DNA from 2 places in the Bradyrhizobium sp. 76 genome. Region 2 is predicted to be linked to the other one. Evidence: riboswitches for the same ligand, from Rfam matches in the RefSeq annotation. Region 2 holds a riboswitch; the other holds the start of a gene.
The links. Region 2 has a riboswitch for S-adenosylmethionine ahead of IVB48_RS26555 (O-succinylhomoserine sulfhydrylase). Riboswitches for the same ligand answer to the same signal wherever they lie in the genome.

Region 1 (4,893 bases), on a different contig from region 2:
CGACCTTGGGCTGCCGCGTCGCCTGCAAGGTTTGCGACAGGATCACGTAGTCAAAGGCGTCATCCGGATAATTCACGAGGTCGGTGTCGGCATCGCCCTGCACCACCGCAAGACCCTTGGCGACGCAGCGGTTGACGCCCTCGCGCGACAGCTCGATGCCGCGGCCGTCGATGCCGCGGGTTTCCAGCAGCTGGAGCAGGTCGCCCTCGCCACACCCGACGTCGAGCACTTTGGAGCCCGGCTTGACCATCTCGGCCACCAGCACATGGTCGGCGCGAAAATCACCGGGCTGCCCGGTCGCAAGGCCGCCCAGCGGCAGCGCTTCCTGTACAGACATGACTAGCCGTCCTTTAAGCTTTCTTGGCGGTGAGCCCGCGCGCCTTGCCTGCCGACTGCAGGAACGCACGGCCGATGTCGAAGAACTCGGGCACGTCGAGGAGGAACGCGTCGTGACCGCGATCGGTCTCGATCTCGGCGAACGACACCCGCGCGCTTGACGCATTCAACGCGTGCACCAGTGCGCGCGATTCCGAGGTCGGGAACAGCCAGTCGCTGGTGAAGGAGACCACGCAGAACCGGGTCTGGATTCCCGCGAACGCCTTCGCCAGCACGCCGCCATGGTCGCCGGCGATGTCGAAATAATCCATCGCGCGGGTCAGATAGAGATAGGAGTTGGCATCGAAGCGTTCGACAAAGGACGAGCCCTGGTAGCGCAGGTAGGACTCGACCTGGAAGTCGGCGTCGAACGAGAAGGTCGGCAGCTCGCGGTCCTGCATCCGCCGTCCGAATTTGCGATGCAGCGCGGCGTCGGAGAGATAGGTGATGTGCGCCGCCATCCGGGCGACAGCGAGCCCACGATGCGGATGGATACCTTGATCGGCATAGCCGCCATGGTGCCAGTCGGGATCGGCCATCACCGCCTGGCGGCCAAGCTCGTGGAACGCGATGTTCTGCGCCGAATGTCGTGTCGAGCAGGCGATCGCCAGCGCGGAGAACACCCGGCTCGGATACGCCGCCGTCCATTGCAGCACTTGCATGCCGCCCATCGAGCCGCCGACGACTGCGAACAGCGTGTCGATGCCGAGCCGGTCGATCAGCATCGCCTGCGCGCGCACCATGTCGGGGATGGTGATGACGGGGAAATCGAGGCCCCAAACCTTGCCGGTCGCCGGATTGATCGAAGCCGGACCGGTCGAGCCCATGCAGCCGCCGATCACGTTTGAGCAGATGATAAAATACTCGCTGGGATCGAGCGGTCGGCCCGAGCCGACCAAAGTCTCCCACCAGCCGGGTTTGCCGGTGACAGGGTGCACATTGGCGACGTGCTGGTCGCCGGTCAGCGCATGGCAGATCAGGATCGCGTTGGAGCGATCGGCATTCAGCTCGCCATAGGTCTGGTAGGCGATCTGGAACGGGCTGAGATCGACACCGCAATCGAGCCGCAGCGGCTGTTCCAAGCCAAACTGCGCGACGTGCGAACTCGGATGATCCACCTCGTGCGACCGCTCGTCGGCGGTGATCGCGGGACTCGGAATTGACTGGACGCCAACCATCTGACCATCGACCTCTTTTGCGGTCGTCGTGGTGACCGCATTGACATCAGGCCATGAAAAACCCGGCCTGAACGATAGGTTCGGCCGGGATCGAAAGCGTCCCCGGCCTGTTTAGCGAGTTTTTTAACGTGGCTGCAAGCCGGCCGGCTCAAATGACCACGGAACGGGTAAAAACTACCGTCTTGGACGGTTTTCGTCAAGTCACGGCCCGGATCAGCCAAATTCGCCTGTCGCGCCACGGGCGGAAAGGGCCCGATTTCCCTTTGCATTTCTCTTTGCTTTCGCAGCCCCGACTGCCTAATCAGGATATCCATCACAGCGGTGACGGCTCGACTGATCCGCATTGGAACGCCTCTCAACAGCACCTGTCAGACATGTCCCATCGTCCGCCCGCGCCACCATCGCTCCAGGAATTGCGCAAGGAGATCGACGCGATCGACGAAGGCATGCATCGCCTGCTGATGCAACGCGGCGACATCATCGACCGCCTGATCCAGGTGAAGCAGACCCAGGAGGTCGGCTCGGCGTTCCGCCCGGCACGCGAGGCCTCCATGATGCGCGACCTCGTGCAGCGTCATCGCGGCATCCTGCCGCTCGATACGGTCGAGAGCATCTGGCGCGTCATCATCGCGACGTTCACTTATGTCCAGGCCCCGTTCTCGGTGCACGCCGACATCTCGGCAAGCGAGCCGGCCATGCGCGATTCCGCGCGATTCCATTTCGGCTTCACGGTGCCTTACGTCGCGCATTTCAGCGCGCAGGCGGCGGTCGAGGCCGTCGCGAAGTCCAAGGGCGATCTGGCGCTGGTCTCGGCGACTTCGAGCCGCACGCCGTGGTGGCTGTCGCTGGAAGAAGCCGGCGCGCCAAAGATCATCGCGCGGCTGCCCTTTGTCGAGCGCGCCGACCATCCGGCGGCGTTGCCCGTGTTCGCGGTCTCGCGCGTCGCCGACAGCGCCCTGGTGACGGAGGTCGAGACCTTCAGCGTCCGCGTCTCTGGGTGGAATGCGGAGGTCGCGCGCGCCCTGTCGCCGCTCGCCGAAATCGTGGCGGTGCCCGACACCGCCTTCGACGGTGCCGCGCTGCTGGTCTCGGTCACCGCGACAAGCAGCATCGACAAGATCAAGGCTGCCCTGATCGAAGCGGGGGCCTCGGTGCGCTCCACGGCCCTCGTCGGCAGCCACGCAACGCGCTATACGGTGCCCCCGACCGGGTCGAAATCGTAAGTCGCGAACCGCTTAAGCCAGTCCGGAGTTGAAGATGTCCCGCCCCGTGCCGAATCCCGGCATTCTCGATATTGCGCCCTACACGCCCGGCAAGACTCCAGTGGCGGAGCCCGGCCGCAAGGTGTTCAAGCTCTCGGCCAACGAGACGCCGTTCGGGCCCTCGCCGAAGGCGATCGAGGCGTTCAAGAACGTGGCGGATCATCTGGAAGACTATCCGGAAGGGACTTCGCGCGTGCTGCGCGAAGCGATCGGGCGCACCTTCGGGCTCGATCCCAACCGCATCATCTGCGGCGCCGGCTCGGACGAGATCCTCAACCTGCTCGCCCACACCTATCTCAGCCACGGTGACGAGGCGATCTCGACCACGCACGGCTTCCTGGTCTACCCGATCGCGACCATGGCGGTCGGCGCAAAGAATGTCATCGCGGCCGAGAAGAACCTCACCTGCGATGTCGACGCTATCCTCAAGGCGGTGACGCCGAAGACAAAGCTGGTCTGGCTCGCCAACCCCAACAACCCGACCGGCACCTATGTGCCGTTCGACGAGGTCAAGCGCTTGCGCGCTGGCCTGCCCTCGCACGTGCTGCTGGTGCTGGACGCAGCCTATTGCGACTACGTCTCGCGCAACGATTACGAGATGGGGATCGAGCTGGTCGCGACCACCGAGAACACGGTGGTGACGCACACCTTCTCCAAGATCCACGGCCTCGCCGCGCTGCGCATCGGCTGGATGTTCGGCCCCGAGCACATCATCGATGCGGTCAACCGCATCCGCGGTCCCTTCAACGTATCGACGCCGGCCATGTACGCCGCCGTTGCCGCGATCGAGGACACCGCGCACCAGGCGATGTCGAAGCAGTTCACCGAGACCTGGCGCAACTGGCTGACCGAGGAGATCGGCAAGCTCGGGCTGAAGGTGACGCCGAGCGTCGCCAATTTCGTGCTGATCCACTTCCCCACCGAGGGCAAGACCTCGGACGCAGCCGACGCCTTCCTCACCAGGCGCGGGCTGGTGCTGCGCGGCTTGAAGAACTACGGCCTGCCGCATTCGCTGCGCATGACCATTGGCACCGAGGAGGCCAACCGCCTCGTCTTCGAGGGCCTGCGCGACTTCATGGCCGGACGATGAGCGCGACCCCGCACTTCCAGCGCGTCGCGCTGATCGGCTTCGGCCTGATCGGCGGCTCGATCGCGCGCGCCGCGAAGCTCCAGGGCCTGGCTTCCGAGATCGTCACCACCGCGCGCTCGGAGAAGACGCGCGCACGCGTGATGGAGCTCGGCATCGTCGATCAGGTCGTGGCGACCAATGCAGAAGCCGTGAAGGACGCCGATCTCGTTATCCTCTGCATTCCCGTCGGCGCCTGCGGCCCGGTGGCGCAGGAGATCGCCCCGCATCTCAAGCCCGGCGCGATCATCTCCGACGTCGGCTCGGTCAAGGGCGCCATCGTCAGGGATATGGCGCCGCATCTACCGAAAGGCATCCATTTCGTGCCAGCGCATCCCGTCGCAGGCACCGAGCATTCGGGCCCCGATTCCGGCTTCGCCGAGCTCTTCATCAACCGCTGGTGCATCCTCACCCCGCCGGAGGGCGTTGATGCGGCTGCCACCGATCGCCTGCGTGCGTTCTGGGCGGCGATGGGCGCCAAGGTCGAAATCATGACGCCGGATCATCATGATCTCGTGCTCGCGATCACCAGCCATCTGCCGCATCTGATCGCCTACACCATCGTCGGCACCGCCGACGAGCTGGCGCAGGTGACGGAGTCCGAGGTCATCAAGTTCTCCGCCGGCGGCTTTCGCGACTTCACGCGCATCGCGGCATCCGATCCGACGATGTGGCGCGACGTCTTCCTCGCCAACAAGGAAGCCGTGCTGGAGATGCTCGGCACCTTCACCGAGGATCTGGCAAAGCTCACCCGCGCGATCCGCCGCGGCGACGGCGAGGCACTGTTCGACCACTTCACCCGCACCCGCGCCATCCGCCGCGGCATCGTCGAAATCGGCCAGGACTCGGCCGCGCCCGACTTCGGCCGGCCGCACGCGCAGCTCGGCAACAAGCCGTAGCACTGAAGTAGCCCGGATGGAGCGCAAGCGTAATCCGGGACCTCCGTCGCTTG
Region 2 (4,893 bases):
GCCCCGGCAGGAAGCGCTCCTGCTGCTGGCGGCGGAACACGCGAAAGACGAACTCCGCGGCATCTGCCGTGCCGCGACGTGTGACCACGGTGAGGATCAAGCCGGTGAAATAGGCGTGATAGAGATCGGCAACCGCGCGCCAGCGTTTCCATTGAGCTTCCTGCGCGGGGTCAGATGCAGCGGCCATGTTCGCTCCCGATCGTTGTTTTGATCGAGTGTGTCACCGCAGCCGGCGACGGACAAGCTGAGCCGCATGCAGGGCGCCCTGCACGCGGGCTCGCCAATTCCGCATCACGAATTTTGCGCAGGCTTAATTTTGAGCAACTTTGGCGGCACGCTCGCGCTCGACGCGGTCGGTGACGTCGCGTGCCATCGCCACCGATCCCTGCACCACTCCAGCGGCGTCCCGCACAAGCGCAAAGGTCATCTCGATGTAGAGCTTGCGTCCGTCCTTGTGCAGCGCGCGGGTCAGTGTCGGTTTGCCCGCAAGCTTCATCGCGCCGCTGGCTAGCGCGGCCTCGAAACCCTTCCAGTGCGCGGCGCGCAGATGTTCGGGAATGATCAGGTCGAGATTCTGGCCCAGCGCTTCGTCCGCGGAGAAGCCGAACAGTGCGGACGATGCGCGATTCCAGCGCATGATGGTGCCGGAGCGATCCGAATAGATCAGCGCATCGGCGACGTCGTCGAGGATGTATGCGTCGAGTTGGGATGGATTGGTCATGTCAGCACCTGGTGGCCCGGATGGAGCACAGCGTAAGCCGGGATCGTGCCACAAGTGAGACTTTCCCGGATGACGCTTGCGCTCCATCCGGGCGACGGGTGATCGCTACACCCGGAAATGCTTGCTCAGCTTCAGGCCCTGCGCCTGGTAGTTGGAGCCGATGCGCTGGCCGTACATCGCGTCGGGACGGGCCAGCATCTTCTCGTAGACGAGGCGGCCGACGATCTGGCCGTGCTCGAGGATGAACGGCACCTCGCGCGAGCGCACTTCGAGCACGGCGCGCGACCCCAACCCGCCGGCGCCGGCATAACCGAAGCCGGGATCGAAGAATCCGGCATAATGCACGCGGAACTCACCGACCAACGGATCGAACGGCACCATCTCCGCGGCGTAATCGGGCGGCACCTGCACGGCCTCTTTCGACGCGAGGATATAGAACTCGCCGGGATCGAGGATCAGGCTGCCGTCGGGGCGGGCCGAGATCGGCTCCCAGAACTCCTCGACGGAATAGCCAGCGCGGCGATCGACGTCGATAACGCCGGTGTGGCGCTTGGCGCGGTAGCCGACGAAGCCACCGCTCTTTTCGCCGGAAAGATCAACCGAGACGGCGACGCCGCCGGTGAGATCGGCATCGTCGATATCGACGAGACGCTCGGTCGCATGCAGCGCCTCAAGGTCGTCGATGTTGAGGATGGCATCGCCGGTGCGGAAGCGCACCTGGCTCAGGCGCGAGCCCTCGCTGACCAGCACCGGGAACGTCTTCGGACTGATCTCGGCATAGAGCGGACCGTGATAGCCGGCACCAATCATGTCGAAGCGGCGGGTGCCGTCGGCGATCACGCGGGTGAAGACGTCGAGCCGGCCGGTCGAGCTTTTCGGGTTGGCGGCCGCGACGATCTCCGGCGGCAGCGCGAGGCTTTCGAGCAGCGGCACGATGTAGACGCAGTTGGTCTCCAGCACGGCGCCGTCGGCGAGGCTGAACTCGTGCAGCTTCAACTCGTCGATGCGCTCGGCGACAGTGGCGCCGGGACCGGGCAGGAAGCTGGCGCGAACGCGATAGGCGATGTCGCCGAGGCGCAAATCGAGGCTCGCCGGCTGGATCTGGCTTTCGACGAAGTCGTAAGCGGGCAGGATGAGACCGCCCTCCGCCATCGCCGCGATCATGCGGTCGGGCAGGATACCATTGGCGTCGGCGGCGACCGTGAACGTCAACCCGGGGTCCTCATCAGGGATCAAACACATCCCGACATGCGGGAAATATGAGCGTTTTACGGCTATCCGATGGACGTCTTGACGGAAAGGGCATTGCGGAATATGAGCATGACTTATCCCGTGGTGATTTGAGCCGGCCGGCTTGCAGCCACGTTAAATAAGTCGCTAAACAGGCCGGGGACCTCTGTGATCCCGGCCCGTGGAGATATTCCAGGCCGGTTTTTTTGTGACCATTTTCGATGGTCACTTCAGGAGGTCCTATGTCGAAGTCCCCGGCGTCCACCGCGTCCTACCGTCCCGAAACCCGCCTGGTCCATTCCGGCACCCTGCGCTCGCAATATGGCGAGACGTCGGAGTCGCTGTTCCTGACCCAAGGCTACGTCTACAACAGCGCCGAGGAGTGCGAGGCGCGGTTCAAGGGCGAGGACCCCGGCTTCATCTATTCACGCTACTCCAATCCGACCATCTCGATGTTCGAGCGGCGCATGATCGAGCTCGAAGGCGCCGAAGCGGCACGTTCGGCGGCGACCGGCATGGCCGCGGTGACGACCGCGATCCTGGCGCCGCTCAAGGCCGGCGATCACGTCGTGGCCTCGCGCGCGCTGTTCGGCTCGTGTCTCTACGTCGTGCAGGATTTGCTGCCGCGCTACGGCATCGAGACCACGCTGGTCGACGGCCTCGATCTCGACCAGTGGCAGCGCGCCATGAAGCCGAACACCAAGACGTTTTTCCTGGAGAGCCCGACCAACCCGACGCTGGATGTACTCGACATTCCCGGCATCGCAGAGATCGCGCACAGCGGCGGCGCGCGGCTCGTCGTCGACAACGTGTTCGCCACTCCGATCTGGCAGAGCCCGCTCGCGCTCGGCGCCGACGTGGTGGTCTATTCCGCGACCAAGCACATCGATGGCCAGGGCCGCTGTCTCGGCGGCATCATCCTGTCCTCGGAAGCGTTCATCGCCGAGCACATCCACAATTTCATGCGCCAGACCGGCCCGTCGATCTCGCCGTTCAACGCCTGGGTTCTGCTCAAGGGCCTGGAGACGCTCGCCGTGCGCGTGCGCGCGCAGACCGAGACGGCGGCGCGCATCGCAGACGTGCTGGCGAGCCATCCGAAGATTTCACGGCTGGTGTTTCCCGGCCGCGCCGATCATCCGCAGGCCGCATTGGTGAAGAAGCAGATGCGCGGCGGCTCGACGCTGGTCGGCCTCGAGGTCAAGGGCGGCAAGCAGGCGGCATTCCGCGTGCTCAACGAGCTCAAGCTCGCCAAGATCTCGAACAACCTCGGCGACGCCAAGAGCCTCGTCACGCATCCGGCAACGACGACGCATCAGCGCCTCAAGCCGGAGGACCGCGCCGCGCTCGGCATCAGCGAGGGCTTCATCCGCTTCTCGGCGGGGCTTGAGCATGCGGACGATCTGATCGAGGATCTGACCGCGGCGCTGGAGAAGGCGTAGCCACGCATCGACATCGTGGGGTGGTCAAAGCGAAGCGTGCCCAGCATTCACGATGGCAGCGCCGATGGATGGTGGGCACGGCGCGCGAAGAGCGCGCCTTCGCCCACCCTAAGCACCGATGCTTACATCGGCCGATAGGTCCGCACGTCCGCGGGCACGTTGACGCCGAGCTTGATCTGGCCGACAGAGCGGATGATGTCGTCGCCGAGGAGCTGGGCGAAGCAGGCGTAGCCCCAATCGTTCATGTGCAGGCCGTCGGCGATCACGAAGCTCTCGACCGGAATCGACTGCTTCTCGTGCCAGTCGCGCATCACCTCGAAGCGCGGGAAGATGCCGACATGACGAAGCTCGGCGACCTTGCCGAGCAACTTCACCATCTTGCCGGCGCTGTCCGCGCGCTGGTTGACGGCGGGCGAATATTGCGGATCGACCAGCACGACGTCGGTGCCGCCGGCAGCCTGGATGCGGCTGATGCCGTCCTCGACCAGTTTGGCGGTATCGCCGGGATCGAGATTGCGCAGCACGGCATTGGTGCCGACCTGCCAGATCACCAGATCCGGATGCACGTCGATCACCTCTTTCTGGAGGCGCTTCATCATCTCGGGTGCGTCCTCGCCGCCGACGCCGGCATTGACGACGGTGATGTCGGCAGTCGGATAGTGCCGGTGCAGCTGCGCGGCAAGGCGATTGGGATAGTTGAACTCCGGCGAGCTCGCGCCGAATCCCGCGGTCGACGACGAGCCGAATGCGACGATGACGACGGGCTGGCCGGCGACGAGCTTGCCCGCGACATGCGGCAGCGAGCCCATTGCCTTCGCGCCGCCCTTCGGCGACAGGCAGGGCACGCGGCTGAAGACGTCGCCGGCGGATTTCGCGACCTGCTTCACCTTGTCGATGGCGCGCGCGGTGATGCCGCGCTGCTCGGGGGATGTCGCTGCGACGGCGGTCTGGGGCGGCGAAGCGGGAGCCGGATCAGCCGACTGCTGCGGGGCCGGCGTTGCCTGCGCGGCCTGCGTCTGCGCGTGCGACTGCGAGGCCGGACTCAGCAACAGCAGCAGCGCTGCTGCGGGCACAGCCAGCCATGCCGTCAGGCAAAAAGGGCGGAGAGAACTCATTAACGCTAGACCTCAATTTTGCTGCTGGGCCGGCTCCAGATGGGCAGCGTCGATCACGAACTGTGCCAACGCCCGGCCAAGGCAATCATGGACCTGTTTCGCCAGCTCGGGCCCGCGCGACGGGCTGAACAGGTCGAACTGCCCCTGATCATTCCACTGCCGCATGATCGCAAAACGATCGAACAGCGGAATGTCGTGCTCCTGCGCCACCACCCGCATATTGTCGAGGTATGGCGGCACCGAGATCATGGTTTCGGTACGCGGACTGTACTGCAGATTCATCAAGACGACGTCAGCCCCTGCCTTTTGCAACGCAACAACCCCTTCGGTCACCGCGCCACGAAAATCGTCGGGATCAATGGCTCGAATAGCATCCACGGTCCCGGTC

Region 1: linked by a shared signal. The riboswitch ahead of IVB48_RS26265 (homoserine O-acetyltransferase) and the one ahead of IVB48_RS26555 (O-succinylhomoserine sulfhydrylase) in region 2 are both predicted to bind S-adenosylmethionine.

What each region holds. Positions count from the first base shown of each region.
Region 1 is NZ_JADPIS010000102.1:493,409-498,301, forward strand. It holds gene metW (methionine biosynthesis protein MetW) at 1-337, opposite strand, end outside; gene IVB48_RS26265 (homoserine O-acetyltransferase) at 351-1,553, opposite strand; SAM riboswitch at 1,644-1,723, opposite strand; gene IVB48_RS26270 (chorismate mutase) at 1,928-2,776, shown strand; gene hisC (histidinol-phosphate transaminase) at 2,811-3,905, shown strand; gene IVB48_RS26280 (prephenate/arogenate dehydrogenase family protein) at 3,902-4,840, shown strand.
Region 2 is NZ_JADPIS010000103.1:27,448-32,340, forward strand. It holds gene IVB48_RS26540 (hypothetical protein) at 1-187, opposite strand, end outside; gene IVB48_RS26545 (PAS domain S-box protein) at 311-721, opposite strand; gene IVB48_RS26550 (2'-deoxycytidine 5'-triphosphate deaminase) at 827-1,933, opposite strand; SAM riboswitch at 2,044-2,123, shown strand; gene IVB48_RS26555 (O-succinylhomoserine sulfhydrylase) at 2,194-3,390, shown strand; gene IVB48_RS26560 (SGNH/GDSL hydrolase family protein) at 3,513-4,505, opposite strand; gene IVB48_RS26565 (SGNH/GDSL hydrolase family protein) at 4,518-4,893, opposite strand, start outside.